3 regions of the Pseudomonas sp. S1_E05 genome follow, and region 3 is predicted to be linked to each of the others. Evidence: predicted binding sites of a transcription regulator. Region 3 holds the regulator's gene; each other region holds the start of a gene.
What was found. The regulator FliA, encoded in region 3, starts transcription of late flagellar genes. The targets are predictions, from matches to a motif close to CTAAAGTTTNNNNNNNNNNNGCCGNTAA.
Positions count from the first base shown of each region.

Region 1: a site for FliA is predicted at 3,401-3,428, ahead of AB4N33_RS04560 (methyl-accepting chemotaxis protein). Genes of this name have one in related genera too.
Region 2: a site for FliA is predicted at 1,109-1,136, ahead of AB4N33_RS01410 (methyl-accepting chemotaxis protein). Genes of this name have one in related genera too.

Region 1 is NZ_JBFRHM010000001.1:969,289-974,645, reverse strand. It holds gene AB4N33_RS04585 (LysR substrate-binding domain-containing protein) at 1-614, shown strand, start outside; gene AB4N33_RS04580 (MmcQ/YjbR family DNA-binding protein) at 611-970, shown strand; gene AB4N33_RS04575 (hypothetical protein) at 967-1,851, opposite strand; gene AB4N33_RS04570 (DUF1294 domain-containing protein) at 1,999-2,433, opposite strand; gene AB4N33_RS04565 (undecaprenyl-diphosphate phosphatase) at 2,433-3,260, opposite strand; gene AB4N33_RS04560 (methyl-accepting chemotaxis protein) at 3,550-5,184, shown strand; gene pnuC (nicotinamide riboside transporter PnuC) at 5,305-5,357, shown strand, end outside.
Region 2 is NZ_JBFRHM010000001.1:351,384-356,740, forward strand. It holds gene AB4N33_RS01405 (Na+/H+ antiporter family protein) at 1-968, shown strand, start outside; gene AB4N33_RS01410 (methyl-accepting chemotaxis protein) at 1,178-2,860, shown strand; gene AB4N33_RS01415 (LysR family transcriptional regulator) at 2,905-3,840, opposite strand; gene AB4N33_RS01420 (DMT family transporter) at 4,065-4,553, shown strand; gene AB4N33_RS01425 (DMT family transporter) at 4,556-5,008, shown strand; gene AB4N33_RS01430 (metallothionein) at 5,093-5,260, shown strand; gene AB4N33_RS01435 (hypothetical protein) at 5,285-5,357, opposite strand, start outside.
Region 3 is NZ_JBFRHM010000001.1:3,060,811-3,066,167, forward strand. It holds gene AB4N33_RS14150 (chemotaxis protein CheA) at 1-1,985, opposite strand, end outside; gene AB4N33_RS14155 (protein phosphatase CheZ) at 2,023-2,811, opposite strand; gene AB4N33_RS14160 (chemotaxis response regulator CheY) at 2,834-3,205, opposite strand; gene fliA (RNA polymerase sigma factor FliA) at 3,373-4,113, opposite strand; gene fleN (flagellar synthesis regulator FleN) at 4,110-4,940, opposite strand; gene flhF (flagellar biosynthesis protein FlhF) at 5,051-5,357, opposite strand, start outside.

The DNA.
Region 1 (5,357 bases), 2.1 Mb from region 3:
CCGTGGGCCTGGCCCATGAAATGCTGCCGTCGGTGATCAGCCAATTCCTCCACAAGTACCCGCAGGTGCAACTGGAAGTGATGCTGGTCAACCGCCGTGTGGATCTGGTGACCGAAGGGGTCGACGTTGCCCTGCGGGTTCGCGAGCCGGGCGATGAAGATCCGTTGCTCGTGACCCGCCGCCTGCGTCAGGCGCAGATGCTGATGGTGGCCAGCGCGGATTTTCTCCAGGGTCGCCAGATCGATCATCCTGAAGACCTGAAGGGATTGCCTGTGCTCGGTGCGCTTGAGGCCGACCGCCTCGTGCACATCCGCATGCTCGATCAACAGGGTAAAAGTTACGAAATCGCACTGGAGGCGCGCCTGGGCATCGACGATTTCATTGTGCGCAAGGCCTGCACGCTCGCTGGCCAGGGCTTCACGATGCTACCGATGATGTACTGCGAGACAGAACTGCAAAGTGGCGCACTGGTGCAGCTCTTGCCCGACTGGTCGCTGCCCGGCGGTTGGCTGCAAGCCGTGTACCCGCACCGACGTGGGGTGATGCCCGCCGTGCGGGCCTGGCTCGACCATTTGATCGAATCCTTCGATGCCTGTGGAGACCGCTTGATATGAAGCCTGGACGTATGAACGAAGAAGACGCCGCACGATTCTGCCTCGCCCTGCCGGGCGCACGGGAGGACTACAAGTGGGGCGGCGTGCGGGTGTTCTCCGTTGCCGGCAACAAGATGTTCGCCCTGCAAAACCTGCGCGGCGAATCCCTGGCCTTCAAAGTCGACAAGGACCTGTTTCTCGGCCATTGCGACCGCCCCGGCATTCATCCCGCGCCTTATCTGGCACGAGCGCAATGGATCATCATGCAGACGCCCTACCCGCTCGGCGCCGGGGAGTTGCAAGCGCTGCTGCAACGCTCCCATCAGCTGGTGGTGAGCAAGCTGCCCAAGCGCACTCAGGTCGGGTTGTTGATTTAGTACCGCCGAAGGTCAATAAACCCCTGCTTGTGCAGTTTAGCCAGTGCAATGAAAATCAACGTGCAATAGTTGTCGGCATTGTTCATGTCACTGGCTTTTAGATTAGCCATTGAATACACATCGAAGTCCTTGGCTTCTTGGTCAGCGGTAAAGTGATAGGCAAGGTCATCAGCCTCCACCCACAGGTGAGACAGTTCATGCAGCACGATATACAAATAAAATTCGTGGGAAAAACCTGAAACTTTAGGTGTATAGGCTGAGTTGGCAATCATGCAGGCTTCATTAATAAGCATGCATAAATCGACACCCATGAACCACAGGAAAGCCAGACCGTATAGATCATCCGAGTTCTTGCCCTCACCATCAGTCAGCGGCACGAACACTCGATTGCAAGTATTAAAGTCCGTATAAATGACCTCGGACACGAGCTCCGGATTTTTGATCAACGAATACATGAGTTCAAGCCTTTCGCGCAGGTAGTCGCGGCTCTCGAACAAGGTGTCAATGGCGGTGATCAACTCTGAATCGGGTAAAGGGCTTACGGTATCGACAGGCTCCAATGCCTGCAGGATCGATTCGATACCGGCAACGACCGCGACATTGACGAATTCGTTGATCATCGAAACCACGTAATCCTCGAGGACAAGACCGGGGGTAATCGCAGATTGGACTTGTTCGAAGTGCTGGACAAACTGCCGCATACGATCTTCAACGACGACCAGATTATCAAGGATGGTTTCGTCGGCGATAAGACTTGGATTCGTACCATCGAGCAGTTTTGATCGCCGCCTGACATACGCGACTTTTTCGGCGGGAGAACTGCCGAGAAATCGGGCCAACTTATACATGGCACATTCGGTAGTCACGGTTTCAAGTCTCATCGCCAACCTCCAGACATTTAAGGTTGGCGAAAACTAGCACGGCGAAAACCGGTGTCATAACACGCAGTTGTAACCCTATTTGCCAGCAATAACCGTTAACAACATGTTTGCAAGCGAGGCTCGAACACTGACTATGCTTGAGCCCGATCAACGCATGAACGGGCCGACCCAATGCGTCTGCAAGAACAACTGATCGATCCAGAACACCTGGTGAAGCAGCACAATCACCCAAAACAGAATTTGAAACGAAACCTTGCGCGTTTTGTGTCGCAATACCTGCTGGGCGAGCAAGGCGCCAGGCCAGCCGCCGGCAAGTTCCACCGCATGCAGTATGTTTTCAGGGGTACGCCTGCCCTCAGTGCGGGCCTTGTGCTTGTCGCGCCAGTAAAGGAAAAACGCAAGCACGCTGACGAGCCCATAGGCCGCCAGCGGTATGAACGAAACGCCTTGCACCCAGAACGAGACAGAGCCAATGAGCGGCAGCGCGCACACCACCGCGAGCACCAGCAGTTTCAGCCGCAGATTTTGCACCGGGCCACCCGACGGGCGTTCGGGCGGACGGCGTGCGCGGCTGCCATTCATTACTTGGCCGCCGTCCAGTCGACCCAGCCAAACTGCCAGGTGGCCAGGATCAACAGGCCAAACGCGATGCGGTACCAGGCAAACACGGCGTAACTGTGGCTGGCAATGAACTTGAGCAGGCCACGCACGGCGATCATCGCGAAGATGAACGCGGTGACGAAGCCCAGGGCGAACACCGGCAGGTCCGCCGGTTCGAACAGATGTCGGTACTTGAACCCCGAATACACCGCCGCCGCCACCATGGTGGGCATGGCCAGGAAAAAGGAGAACTCGGTGGCGGTCTTGCGCGACAGGCCGAACAGCAACCCACCGATGATGGTGGCGCCGGATCGCGAGGTTCCTGGAATCATCGCCAGACACTGGGCGAAGCCGACCTTCAGGGCGTCTTTCCAGGTGATTTCGTCGACCGTTTCAGCGTGCACGGCGTGGTCGCGCTTCTCCGCCCACAACATGATGACCCCGCCCACTACCAATGCCGCCGCGACGGTGATCGGGTTGAACAGGTAATGGTGGATCAGGTCGGAAAAGATCACCCCCAGCACCACGGCCGGCATGAAAGCGACCAGCAGGTTCAGCGTAAAGCGCTGGGCGCCGGGTTGCGTCGGCAGTCCCGTTACCACATCCAGAATCTTGCGGCGAAATTCCCACACCACCGCCAGGATCGCACCCAACTGAATGATGATGTTGAAGGCAATAGCCCGCTCGCCTCCGAAGTTCAAGAGGTCGGCCACGATGATCTGGTGTCCGGTACTGGAAATCGGCAAAAACTCCGTCAGCCCTTCCACAACCCCAAGTATCAATGCCTGCAAGGCGGTCCAAAGATCCATCAATCCCCCAAGAAGCGATGCACGACGGCATGCCCCGATCGTATTTATTGCAAAACGTTGATTATGATCAGCGCGACGCAAGGTCGGCGCGCACAGAATCACGACGGAGTCGTAAAAAATCCGTGAAAAATCAACTTCAATTCAGGTTTTTGCGTTCAGGGCCGAAATCCTATCAGACAAGCCCCAATAACGCTGCCACGTTATTGGACTTGGGTCGGATATGCCCGTTCGACGAAGTGTGATGGGATTCTGCCGAATAAAAAAACAATAACACCGGAGTGACAGTGCTATGAACAGCTTGCGCAGTATGTCGATCAGCCGTCGTTTGTGGCTCATCTTGGTCGTAGCCGTCATGATGCTCTTGACGTTGGGTGTGTTGATGCTCAAGCAGATCCACGACGATCTCTATCACGCCAAGGCACAGAAAACCCAACACGTGGTGCAGACGGCCAGCGGCATTCTGACCTATTACCACGGCCTGGAGACCGCCGGCACCCTGACCCGCGAAGCGGCACAGAAGCAGGCATTGAGCGCCGTGCGCGGCCTGCGTTATGACGAGAATGAATACTTCTGGATCAACGACCTGACGCCGGTGATGATCATGCACCCGGTCAACCAGAAGCTCGACGGCCAGAACCTCTCGGCCATTCGTGATCCGGACGGGTTCGCAGTGTTCAATGAAATGGTAGCCCTGGCCAAGGCCAAGGGCGGTGGTGCGATCGACTATCGCTGGCCAAAACCCGGCGCCAGCGATGCCGTGGAAAAAACCTCCTACGTCAAACTGTTTGAACCCTGGGGTTGGGTGATCGGCTCGGGCGTGTACATCGATGACCTGCAGGCAGAGTTCAAGACCCAGGTGTGGAAAGCCTCCGGTATCGGCCTGGTGATCGCCTTGATCATGGCATTGCTGGTGATCCTGATCGCCCGCAGCATTGTGCGTCCCTTGCAGGAAACCGTGAACGCCATGGCCAATATCGCCAGCGGCGAAAGCGATCTGACCCGTAGCCTCGATACCCATGGCCACGATGAAGTCACGCAACTGGCCCACCATTTCAACGCATTCACCGCCAAACTGCGTGGCGTGATCAGCCAGTTGCAGGTCTCGGCTGGCGCGCTCGGCCAATCGTCCAACGAGCTAGGCAACGATGCCGCCCAGGCGCAGCAGCGCAGCCAGCAACAATCCCAGCAGATGGAGCTGGTGGCCACAGCCATCAACGAAGTGACGTACGGCGTGCAGGATGTCGCCAAGAACGCCGAGCATGCGGCGAGCGAAATGCGCGATGCCGAGTCCCAGGCGCAGCAGGGTCAGGTGAACATCGACAGCAGCCTGGAACAGATCGACAAACTGTCCTCCACCATCGACCAGGCCGTGGAGGTCATCCGTACGCTGGCCACCGAAAGCACCCAGATCGGCAGCGTGCTGGAAGTGATCCGTTCGATTGCCGAACAAACCAACCTGCTGGCACTCAACGCCGCCATCGAGGCCGCGCGAGCCGGTGAGCAGGGACGCGGGTTCGCCGTAGTGGCCGATGAAGTGCGCCTGCTGGCGCAGCGCACGCAAAAATCCACCGCCGAGATCCAGTCGATGATCGAGCGCCTGCAAAGCCATTCCGAGGCGGCGGTCAAAGTCATTGGCGACAGCAGCCGCGCGTCCCAGTTGACCATCGAACAGGCAGGCCTGGCGGGCGCCAGCCTCAACGCCATCGGCCAGGCTTTGCGCAACCTCAACGGCTTGAATACCTCCATTGCCAGCGCCACCCTGCAACAGGCGCACGTGGTCGAGGACATCAACCAGAACGTCACCCAGGCTGCAGGCTTGTCCCACAGCACGGCGCTGGCGGCGGAACAGTCGAGCGTGGCCAGTGTTCGCCTCAAGGACTTGAGCGAACAGTTGAACACCCTGCTCAGACAGTTCCGCGTCTAAACAGTCCCGTCGCAGCGGCCCGCTCCGCGCCGCTGCGACGAGACTGCGCGCTGGCCGGTTCTACTCGGGGGCGCCTGCCGGTACAATCCGCCCCCTCCTCTTTCTCCCCAAGGTTGTTCCATGTCCGGGCTTGAACTGTTCGCCGCCGCCCTCGGCGTGATCGCCGTGTGGCT
Region 2 (5,357 bases), 2.7 Mb from region 3:
TTCTGCCGATACATATCGCCTTTATTCCGTTGCTGGTGCCACCCCTGTTGTATGTGCTGACCAAGCTGCAGCTTGATCGTCGTCTGATCGCCTGCGTCATGACGTTTGGCCTGATCACGCCCTACATGTTCCTGCCCGTGGGTTTCGGCAACATCTTCCTCAATGAGATCCTGCTGGCCAACGTGGCGCGCAGCGGCGTCGACATCAGCGGCATCAACGTGACCCATGCCATGGGCATTCCGGCGCTGGGCATGTTGGTGGGGCTGGCCGTGGCGTTCATCAGCTATCGCAAGAAACGTGTCTACGACCTGGCGAAGATCGAACAAGTCGAGCAGGTGGCGGTGCAGTACAACCCGCTGAGCCTGATGGTGGCCGGCGTGGCCATTGCAGCGGCGTTCATCATTCAGTTGCTGCTGGATTCGATGATCATCGGCGCACTGGTGGGCTTTTTGATCTTCTCGGTGTCGGGCATCGTCAAGTGGCGCGACACCGACGACCTCTTCACCGAAGGCATGAAGATGATGGCGATGATCGGTTTCATCATGATCGCCGCCTCGGGGTTTGCCGAAGTGATGAAGGCCACCGGTCAGGTGCAGACGCTGGTCGAGGCGTCGGCGGCGTGGATCGGTCACAGCCAGGGCATCGGCGCGCTGTTGATGTTGCTGGTGGGCCTGCTGGTGACCATGGGCATCGGCTCGTCGTTTTCCACGGTGCCGATCCTCGCGGCGATCTTCGTGCCGCTGTGCGTGCAATTGGGCTTCAGCCCGATCGCCATCGTCTGCATCGTCGGCACCGCAGGTGCCCTGGGTGACGCCGGTTCACCGGCCTCGGACTCGACACTGGGCCCGACGTCCGGCCTGAACATCGACGGCCAGCACCACCACATCTGGGACACCGTGGTGCCCACCTTCCTGCACTACAACCTGCCACTGCTGGCGTTCGGCTGGGTGGCGGCGATGGTGCTTTAGATTTTGCCATGCCCCCTCTGTAGGAGCGAGCTTGCTCGCGATTGCAATGCATCAGTCGATGAAAGTGTCGACTGACACTCCGCCATCGCGAGCAAGCCCGCTCCCACAGGGCCTTCATACGTTTCACTGTAGTGACCTGTCTCAACTTTTGCTTTTACGTGCCGTTATAGCCTTTGACCACGTTAGTAAAATCAAAAGAGTGAACCGTCATGCGCATGAGCCTGAAGGCCAAAGTCCTGTCCCTCGCCGTTCTCCCGGTGCTGATCTTCGCGCTGGTGATCAGTCTGACCACGTTTTTCGTGCTGCAGGAACAGGCGCGCAAGGAAGTCGAAGAGACCCGCGAGCGCCTGCTCACTAACGCCAAGGACACGCTCAAAAGCTACGTGGCCGTGGCGATGACCGCGATCAAGCCGCTTTACGACGCCGCCGCACCTGGCGATGACGCGGCGCGCGCGCAAGTGATCAAGTTGCTGTCGAACATCAGCTACGACAAGGAAGGCTACTTCTTCGGCTACGACTCCAACACCGTACGCCTGTTCAAGGCCAACAGCCCCGACGGCGTGGGCAAGAGCTTCAAGGACAACCGCGACCCGAACGGCGTCTACGTCAACCGCGACCTGGTTCAAGTCGCCAAGGACGGCACCCACTACCTGCAATACAGCTCGCCTTTGCCCAGCAACACCCAAGTGCTGGTGCCGAAACTCGGCTACACCGAATACCTGGCCAAGTGGGACATGGCGGTCGGCACCTCGGTCAACCTCGATGGCATCGAGGCGCAGGTGGCCGTTGTCGAAGCCAAGGTCAAGGAGCGCATGGAAGGCGTATTGCTGAGCATCGCCGGTATCGCCGCCGTCGTGCTGCTGGTGATCGCCGCTGCCGGCATGGTGCTGGCCAACACCATCCTGCGTCCGCTGCACCTGATGAAAGCCAACCTCGATGACATCGCGGCGGGCGAGGGCGACCTGACCCGCCGTCTCACCATTTCCAGCCAGGATGAGCTGGGTGAACTGGCCGGTTCGTTCAACCGGTTTGTCGACAAGATCCACGGCCTGGTGCGCCAGATCACCGAAATGACCTCGCAATTGACCGGGCTGGTGCACCAGGTATCGGACCAGGCCCATCGCTCGGATCAGGCGATGGAGCGTCAGCGTCACGAGACCGATCAGGTCGCCACCGCCATCAATGAAATGTCTGCCGCCGCCCAGGAAGTGGCCAAGAGTGCGCAGAACGCCGCCGTGGCTGCCCAGCAGACCGACGAAGAAGGCCAGACCGCCAAGCGGGTGGTGGCCGGCAGCATCGAAAAAATCCACGCGCTGGTCGACGATATCCGCAGCAGCGGCGTGTCCCTCGACAGTTTGCAGAAAGACGTGGCGTCGATTGTCAGCGTGCTGGGGGTGATTCGTTCGATTGCCGAGCAGACCAATTTGCTGGCGCTCAACGCCGCCATCGAAGCGGCCCGGGCTGGTGAGGCAGGGCGTGGTTTTGCGGTGGTAGCCGATGAAGTGCGTGCGCTGGCCAGTCGTACGCAGATCAGCACCCAGGAAATCCAGGGCATGATCGACCGCTTGCAGGCCGGCACCCAGTCAGCGGTGGAAGCGATGCGTCGCTCCAGCGAGGCCGGCGACGGCACCTCCGCGCAAGCCAACGAGGCGGGGGCGTCGCTGGACACCATGGCGCAATTGATCGCCACCATCAACTCGATGAACGCGCAGATCGCGAGCGCCGCCGAAGAGCAGACAGCGGTGGCCGAAGAGATCAACCGCAGCGTGCATCAGATCGCCGAAGCCGTGGATAACGTGGCGGACGAAACCCAGCTCGGCGCCCAAACCTCCCGCAGCCTGGCGGACCTGGGGCAGCGGTTGGGCGGGTTGGTGGGGCAGTTCAGGATTTGATGGCTGCAATCACTGGGTAGAGACACCCACACTGTGGGTGTCAGCTAAACCCTGTCCCAATACGGCACCTCGCCAAAACACTCGACGAAAAAGTCGATGACCGTGCGCACCTTCACCGACAGCCGTCGGCTTCCCGGCCAAAGCACCGCGATCTGCTGCGGTTGGAGGCTGTTGGATACCTGATAGTCCGCAAGGACCGGCACCAACGTGCCGTCTCGCACCGCTTCGCCAATCAGCCATGACGGAAACATCACCAGTCCCAGGCCTTGTATGGCGGCCTGGGTGAGCGTGTCAGCGTGGTTGCCGGTGATTGGCCCTCTCACCGAATACGGCGTCCAATCCTCGTGGCCCTGGCGGAAAAACCAGCGCTGCTGGCCAGCCACGCCCTTGTAGGCCAGGCATTGGTGCGCCGCCAGGTCGGCAGGGCGCTGCGGCGTGCCGTGGCGTGCGAGGTAGGCGGGGCTGGCGGCAACCTGGAAGCGGTGGGGCGCGATAATGCGCGCCTGCATGCTCGAGTCGTGCAACGGGCCAATGCGAAACAACAGATCGGCGCCTTCCTGCAACGGGTCGACGTAGCTGTCGGTCTGCTGGATGTCCAGTTGCAGCTTCGGATACCGCTCGCACAACTGCCTGAGCCAGGGTGTCAGGTGCCGTTGTCCGAACACCACCGGAGCGTTGATACGGACCAGCCCAGTGGGCTCGCTGCGCTGTTCGTGCAACGCTTGCTCGGCTTCCTCCAATTGCACCAGCACCAGCCGCGCGTGGTGCCCGAGCAGGCGCCCGGCTTCGGTAGGGGTGACCGCGCGGGTGTGACGGTAGAGCAATTGCTGGTTCAGGGCCTGTTCCATCAACTGGATCTGCCGGGAAATCGACGACGGAGCCAAGCCCTCTCGACGGGCGACTTCGGAAAAACTGCCATGGTCCAGCACCGCGACAAATAGCCGGAGTGCCTTGAAGCCGAGTTCATTGAGGCCGTGCATAGTGGACCTTGCTGTGCGTAATGCGCAAAAGTGTTGTCAGGATGATCCCGTTTATTGCACAGCTTGGCCACTGGATAATTCACTACACAATGATGACCTGTAGGAGCGAGCTTGCTCGCGATGGCGGTGTATCAGTTGACAATAATGTCGACTGACACTGTGCCATCGCGAGCAAGCTCGCTCCTACAGGGGATCTGCCGCTTATTTGTGAAGGTACCTTGTAAATGCAATCCATCGAACAAACCGGCGAAGTCGCCACGCCGGCACCCCAACCCGGCTTGCGCCTGTTACTGCTCCCCCTGGTCATCCTCGCCGGCATGGGCCTGTCCGTTGAAGCCGGGTTGCTCGGGCCGTTGGGCGGGCAGGTGGGGCATCTGTGGGCGACCTTGAGCATCTTTGGCGTCGGCTCGGCGGTTCTGTTTCTGCTTTTGCTGTTCAGTGGTCCACAACGAGGCCCGGCGCTCAGCGAACTGCCACGCTGGCAATTGATCGGTGGCTTTCTCGGGCCGATGTATGTGGTGGTTCTCACCCTGGCCACGCCGCATATCGGCATCGCCATGACCATGATCGCGATCCTCTCCGGGCAGGTCGGCAAAAGCGTGCTGATCGACCATTTCGGCTGGTTCGGCACCACCCGCAAGAAGGTCAATGGCGAGCGCTGGCTGGCCTTGCTGTTGATTGTCGCTGCACTTGTTCTGATTGCTCGGGGTTGAAGATGAATCTGATTGTGCTGTTGGGAGTGGTGGTGGCCGCCGGTGCGGTGTTGAGCGTGCAGGCAGCCATCAATGGGCGCCTGGGCGAGACGGTCGGCGTATTGCGCAGCAGCCTGCTGACCTTCGTGGTCGGCGCGGTGGTTACAGGGTTGTTGATCCTGTTTTTCGAACCTGCCCATGCTGTGAGTCTGCTGAATGTGCCGAAATGGCAACTCTGCGGCGCGCTGTTCGGCGTGATCTACATGATGGTCATGGTGGGCGCGGTGCCCAGGGTTGGTACAGCCGTGGCAACGGTTGCCGTGATCGTCGGGCAACTGGGCATGGGCATGTTGATCGATAACTTCGGATGGCTGGGCAACCCGGCGATCGAGTTGTCCGGCAGCCGGATCCTGGCGATGGTGTTGCTCGCCCTGGCGCTGGTGTTCATGTATCGCAGCAGCACGCGAGGCGCTTGAACTCCGCTGGGGGAGACGACTCCTACATTAGGAAGACGGATCGTACTCGCGAGACCGGACGACCACACCACTGGAGTCAGACTCATGATCGATAGCGAAAGTACCTGCGACTGCCCAAAATGCAACTGCAAGCTGGGAGAGCATCCGATTGCCCGTCACGGCAAGCACTACTGTTGCGACGCGTGCGCCAAGCACCACGAACACGGTGAAGCGTGCTCAAGCAAGGGCTGCAAGTGCGCCCATGGCGGATAGGCGAGTGTTTGAAAAGGGTGGAGCCTATTCGGGCTCCACTTCCAGTTTCAGGCTTTGATCATCGAAGCGCTGGGTACAGCGGATGACGCCATTGAGC
Region 3 (5,357 bases):
TTGTCCCGCACGATCACCACTTCCTGGCCATCCACCACGTTGGTGGTCGACAGGTCGAGGTGGAAAATCTCGTTGACGTTTACCAGCGGGAACGCAAACGCCTGGTTGCCGAGCATGACCATCAGGGTCGGCATGATCGCCAGCGTCAACGGCACCTTGATGACGATCTTCGAACCCTGGCCCTTGGTCGAGTAGATGTTGATCGAACCGTTGAGCTGGGAAATCTTGGTTTTCACCACGTCCATGCCCACGCCACGACCCGACACGTCGGAGATCTCGGTCTTGGTCGAGAAACCCGGGGCGAAGATGAGGTTGTAGCACTCGGTGTCGCTCAGGCGGTCGGCCGCGTCCTTGTCCATCACCCCGCGTTTTACCGCGATGGCGCGCAGGACATTCGGGTCCATGCCCTTGCCGTCATCGGAGATCGACAGCAGGATGTGGTCGCCTTCCTGTTCGGCGGCGAGGATGACTTTGCCACCCCGGGCCTTGCCCGATTCTTCGCGCTCTTCCGGCGACTCGATACCGTGGTCGACGGCGTTTCGCACCAAGTGGACCAGCGGATCGGCCAGGGCCTCGACGAGGTTCTTGTCGAGGTCGGTCTCTTCACCGACCAACTCCAGGTTGATCTCTTTCTTGAGCTGGCGAGCCAGGTCACGAACCAGGCGCGGGAAGCGCCCGAAGACTTTCTTGATCGGCTGCATCCGGGTCTTCATGACCGCGGTCTGCAAGTCGGCAGTGACCACGTCGAGGTTCGACACGGCCTTGGACATGGCTTCATCGGCGCTGTTGGCGCCCAGGCGCACCAGGCGGTTACGCACCAGCACCAGTTCACCGACCATGTTCATGATTTCGTCGAGGCGTGCGGTGTCGACCCGCACGGTGGTCTCGGCTTCGCTCGCCGGTTTTTCCGCCGGCGGCGCCGCTGCCGCGCGGGCAGGTGCCGGTGCGGCAGCTGGTTTGGCTGCGGCAGCAGGCTTCGGTGTTTCGGCCTTGGGCTCGGACGCCTTGGCAGCCGCCGCCGGAGCCTTGGCCACAGGTGTTGCCACCGAAGCAGCAGACGCACCGCCGTTCACATCGGTGAACTTGCCTTTGCCGTGCAAATCATCGAGCAACGATTCAAATTCGTGATCGGTGATCAGATCGCTGCCGGCAGCGGCAGCGTTTGGCGCAGCCGACGCAGGGACCGATGCGATGGCCGACTCCAATGCGTCGACCGCAAAGTTACCTTTGCCATGCAACTGATCGAGCAGTGCCTCGAACTCGTCGTCGGTGATGTCGGAGCTGTCGCCCGGCTCTTTCGCGCTCGCGCTGGCCGCAGGTGCGGCTGGCGCGGCACCGACCGCATCGGCGGCGAACTGGCCCTTGCCGTGCAACTGGTCGAGCAGCGACTCGAACTCGGCGTCGGTGATCTCATCACTGGCCACCTCGGACGTTTCGACCGCAGCGGCCACCGGCGCCTCGGCTTCGGCCTTGACGGCGTTCAGCGAGTCCAGCAACTGTTCGAATTCGTTGTCGGTGATGTCGCCTGATTCGGCTTGCGCCGCTGCTTGTGGCTCTTCAGCCACGGCTGCAACCGGCGCGGCCTCATCAGCCGATTGCGGCTCGGCCAGACGAGCCAGCGCGGCGAGCAATTCAGGCGTAGCAGCCGTAATCGGGCTACGGTCGCGAACTTCGCTGAACATGCTGTTCACCGAGTCCAGTGCTTCGAGAACCACGTCCATCAATTCCGAGTCGACGCGACGTTCACCCTTGCGCAGGATGTCAAACACGTTCTCGGCGATGTGACAGCACTCCACCAGCTCATTGAGCTGGAGGAAGCCGGCGCCCCCTTTTACAGTGTGAAAACCGCGAAAAATTGCATTGAGCAAGTCCGCATCATCAGGTCGACTTTCCAGCTCGACCAGCTGCTCGGACAGTTGCTCTAGAATCTCGCCGGCCTCAACCAGGAAATCCTGAAGGATCTCTTCATCGGCGCCGAAGCTCATTAATGGTGTGCTCCTAACAGAACAGGTCTAATAAAACCTAAAATCCAAGGCTGGATAGCAAATCGTCCACATCGTCCTGACCGGACACAACGTCTTCTCTTTTATCGGCATGAATCTGCGGACCTTCACCCTGAGAGAGATGTTTTTGTGGATCTTTTTCTGCAAGCATCGCTTCCCGGTCATGTTCGATGCCCGCAAAGCGGTCCACCTGACTGGCCATGAGCACAAGTTTGAGCAGATTGGTTTCAACGTCCGTGACCAATTGCGTCACACGCTTGATCACCTGACCGGTGAGATCCTGGTAATCCTGCGCGAGCAGAATGTCGTTGAGGTTGCTCGATACCGCCCGGTTGTCCTTGCTGCTGCGAGCCAGGAAACCGTCGACACGCCGCGCCAGTTCGCGAAACTCTTCGGCCCCGACTTCGCGGCGCATGAAACGCCCCCAGTCCGTGCTCAATGCCTGGGCTTCATCGCCAAGGCTGTTGACCAGAGGCGTTGAGCTTTCGACCAGATCCATGGTGCGGTTCGCAGCGGCCTCGGTCAGCTTGACAACATACCCCAGGCGCTCGGTGGCATCCGTGATCTGGGACACTTCCTCGGCTTGCGGCATGTGCGGATCAATCTGGAAATTGACGATCGCGCTATGCAATTCGCGGGTGAGCTTGCCCACTTCCTGATACAGGCCGCGGTCACGGGTCTGATTGAGCTCATGGATCAGTTGTACCGCGTCACCGAACTTGCCTTTTTCAAGGCTTTCGACCAATTCGACCGCGTGTTTTTTCAGGGTCGACTCGAACTCGCCCTGTGAAGATTCTTTGTGGTCCATAGCTCCCCCGTGGCGCGGTGACTCAACCGATGCGTTCGAAAATCTTCTCGATTTTTTCTTTCAACGCCTGGGCCGTGAAGGGTTTGACGACATAACCGTTTACACCGGCCTGGGCGGCTTCGATGATCTGCTCGCGCTTGGCTTCTGCAGTGACCATCAATACCGGCAGGTGCTTGAGTTTTTCGTCGGCGCGCACGTGGCGCAGCAGATCGATACCGGTCATGCCAGGCATGTTCCAGTCGGTTACCAGAAAGTCGATGCTTCCGCTGTTGAGAACCGGAATGGCGGTGATGCCATCGTCAGCCTCAACCGTGTTGGTGAACCCAAGGTCACGCAACAGGTTCTTGATGATCCGCCGCATCGTTGAAAAGTCATCAACGATGAGGATTTTCATGTTCTTGTCCAATTCGACCTCCAAGCAGTCTTAAACGCGCCCAGCACCTGGACGCGCCATTTCAATCAATTCGGCAGAGCACTCAATGACTGTCTGGAGCACAACAGATCGAGACCGGCGCGGTTCAACCCCGCACCAGCCACGTTCGCAGTGTCCCCACACTGCCTTCAGCGCGCTCGCCACTCCCCCAAACGCCCCCGCAAACGGGCCGCGCACTGGCTGTGTAACTGGCTGACCCGAGATTCGCTGACCCCCAGGACCTCACCGATTTCCTTGAGATTCAATTCTTCGTCGTAGTACAGCGCCAACACCAGTCGCTCGCGCTCCGGCAAATTGGCAATCGCGTCCGCCAGCGCCGCCTGGAAGCGTTCGTCTTCCAGATCGCGTGACGGCTCGAGATGAGCACTCGCGCCATCCTCATGCAGCCCTTCGTGTTCGCCGTCCTGCAAAAGATCGTCGAAACTGAATAACCGGCTGCCCAGGGTGTCGTTCAAAATCCCGTAATAATCATCGAGACTCAATTGGAGTTCGGCCGCAACTTCGTGATCTTTAGCGTCACGGCCGGTTTTAGCTTCAATCGAGCGAATTGCGTCGCTGACCATGCGGGTATTGCGGTGAACCGAGCGTGGCGCCCAATCCCCCTTGCGCACTTCATCAAGCATGGCGCCACGGATTCGAATGCCCGCGTACGTCTCGAAACTGGCGCCTTTGCTGGCGTCGTATTTGGTGGACACTTCCAGCAGGCCGATCATCCCGGCCTGGATCAGGTCTTCGACCTGAACACTGGCCGGCAGGCGCGCCAACAAGTGATACGCAATGCGTTTGACCAGTGGCGCGTAACGCTCGATCAGCTCGTACTGCGCGTCACGCGCCGATTTCTTGTAGAGGTTGTAACCGCTGGCGGTCATAGCACGGGTCCTGCCGTTTGTTGCACGAGGCGCTCGACGAAAAACTCCAGGTGCCCGCGCGGGTTGGCGGGCAGTGGCCAGGTATCGACCTTCTGTGCAATGGCCTTGAAAGCCAGCGAGCACTTGGAACGCGGGAAAGCTTCATAAACAGCGCGCTGCTTCTGGACGGCCTTGCGTACGCTTTCGTCGTAGGGCACCGCGCCGACGTATTGTAGGGCGACGTCAAGGAAACGATCCGTGACCTTTGTCAACTTGGCGAACAGGTTGCGCCCTTCCTGAGGGCTCTGGGCCATGTTGGCCAGGACGCGGAAACGGTTCATGCCGTAATCACGGTTGAGCAGCTTGATCAGAGCGTAAGCGTCGGTGATGGACGTTGGCTCGTCGCAGACCACCAGGAGGACTTCCTGGGCGGCGCGGACAAAACTGACTACCGAGTCACCAATACCCGCAGCGGTATCGATCACCAGCACATCGAGGTTGTCGCCGATATCGCTGAACGCCTGAATCAGGCCGGCATGCTGGGCCGGACTCAGGTGCACCATGCTCTGTGTGCCGGAGGCGGCGGGAACGATGCGGATGCCGCCGGGGCCTTGCAACAATACGTCACGCAGCTCGCAGCGGCCCTCGATCACGTCGGCCAGGGTGCGTTTGGGTGTCAGGCCCAGCAGAACGTCGACGTTCGCCAGCCCCAGATCGGCGTCCAGCAGCATGACCCGCCGGCCTAGCTCCGCTAGAGCCAGGGACAAGTTCACTGACACGTTAGTCTTGCCGACGCCACCCTTGCCGCCGGTCACCGCGATCACCTGTACGGGATGCATGCTGCCCATGTTATTTCTTTACCTTGTCTTGCATAGACGGAGGCCACATGACTGGCTGCGCGTTCGCAACTGGAACAATGCCTGGCAGACCATCGATGTAGGTACAAAAACTGTTCACCTCAGCCAACCTGCTTGGTCGGACTGTGGTAGATGTCAGCGAACATGTCAGCCATGGCTTCTTCGCTGGGTTCTTCCTGCATTTGCACGCTGACGGCGCGACTGACCAACTGATGACGGCGCGGCAAATGCAAGTCATCCGGAATACGTGGTCCATCGGTGAGGTAAGCCACCGGCAATTCATGACTGATTGCCAGGCTCAACACTTCGCCCAAACTAGCCGTTTCATCCAGTTTAGTCAGGATGCAGCCTGCCAGCCCGCAGCGCTTGTAACTATGATAAGCGGCCGTTAGAACCTGCTTCTGGCTG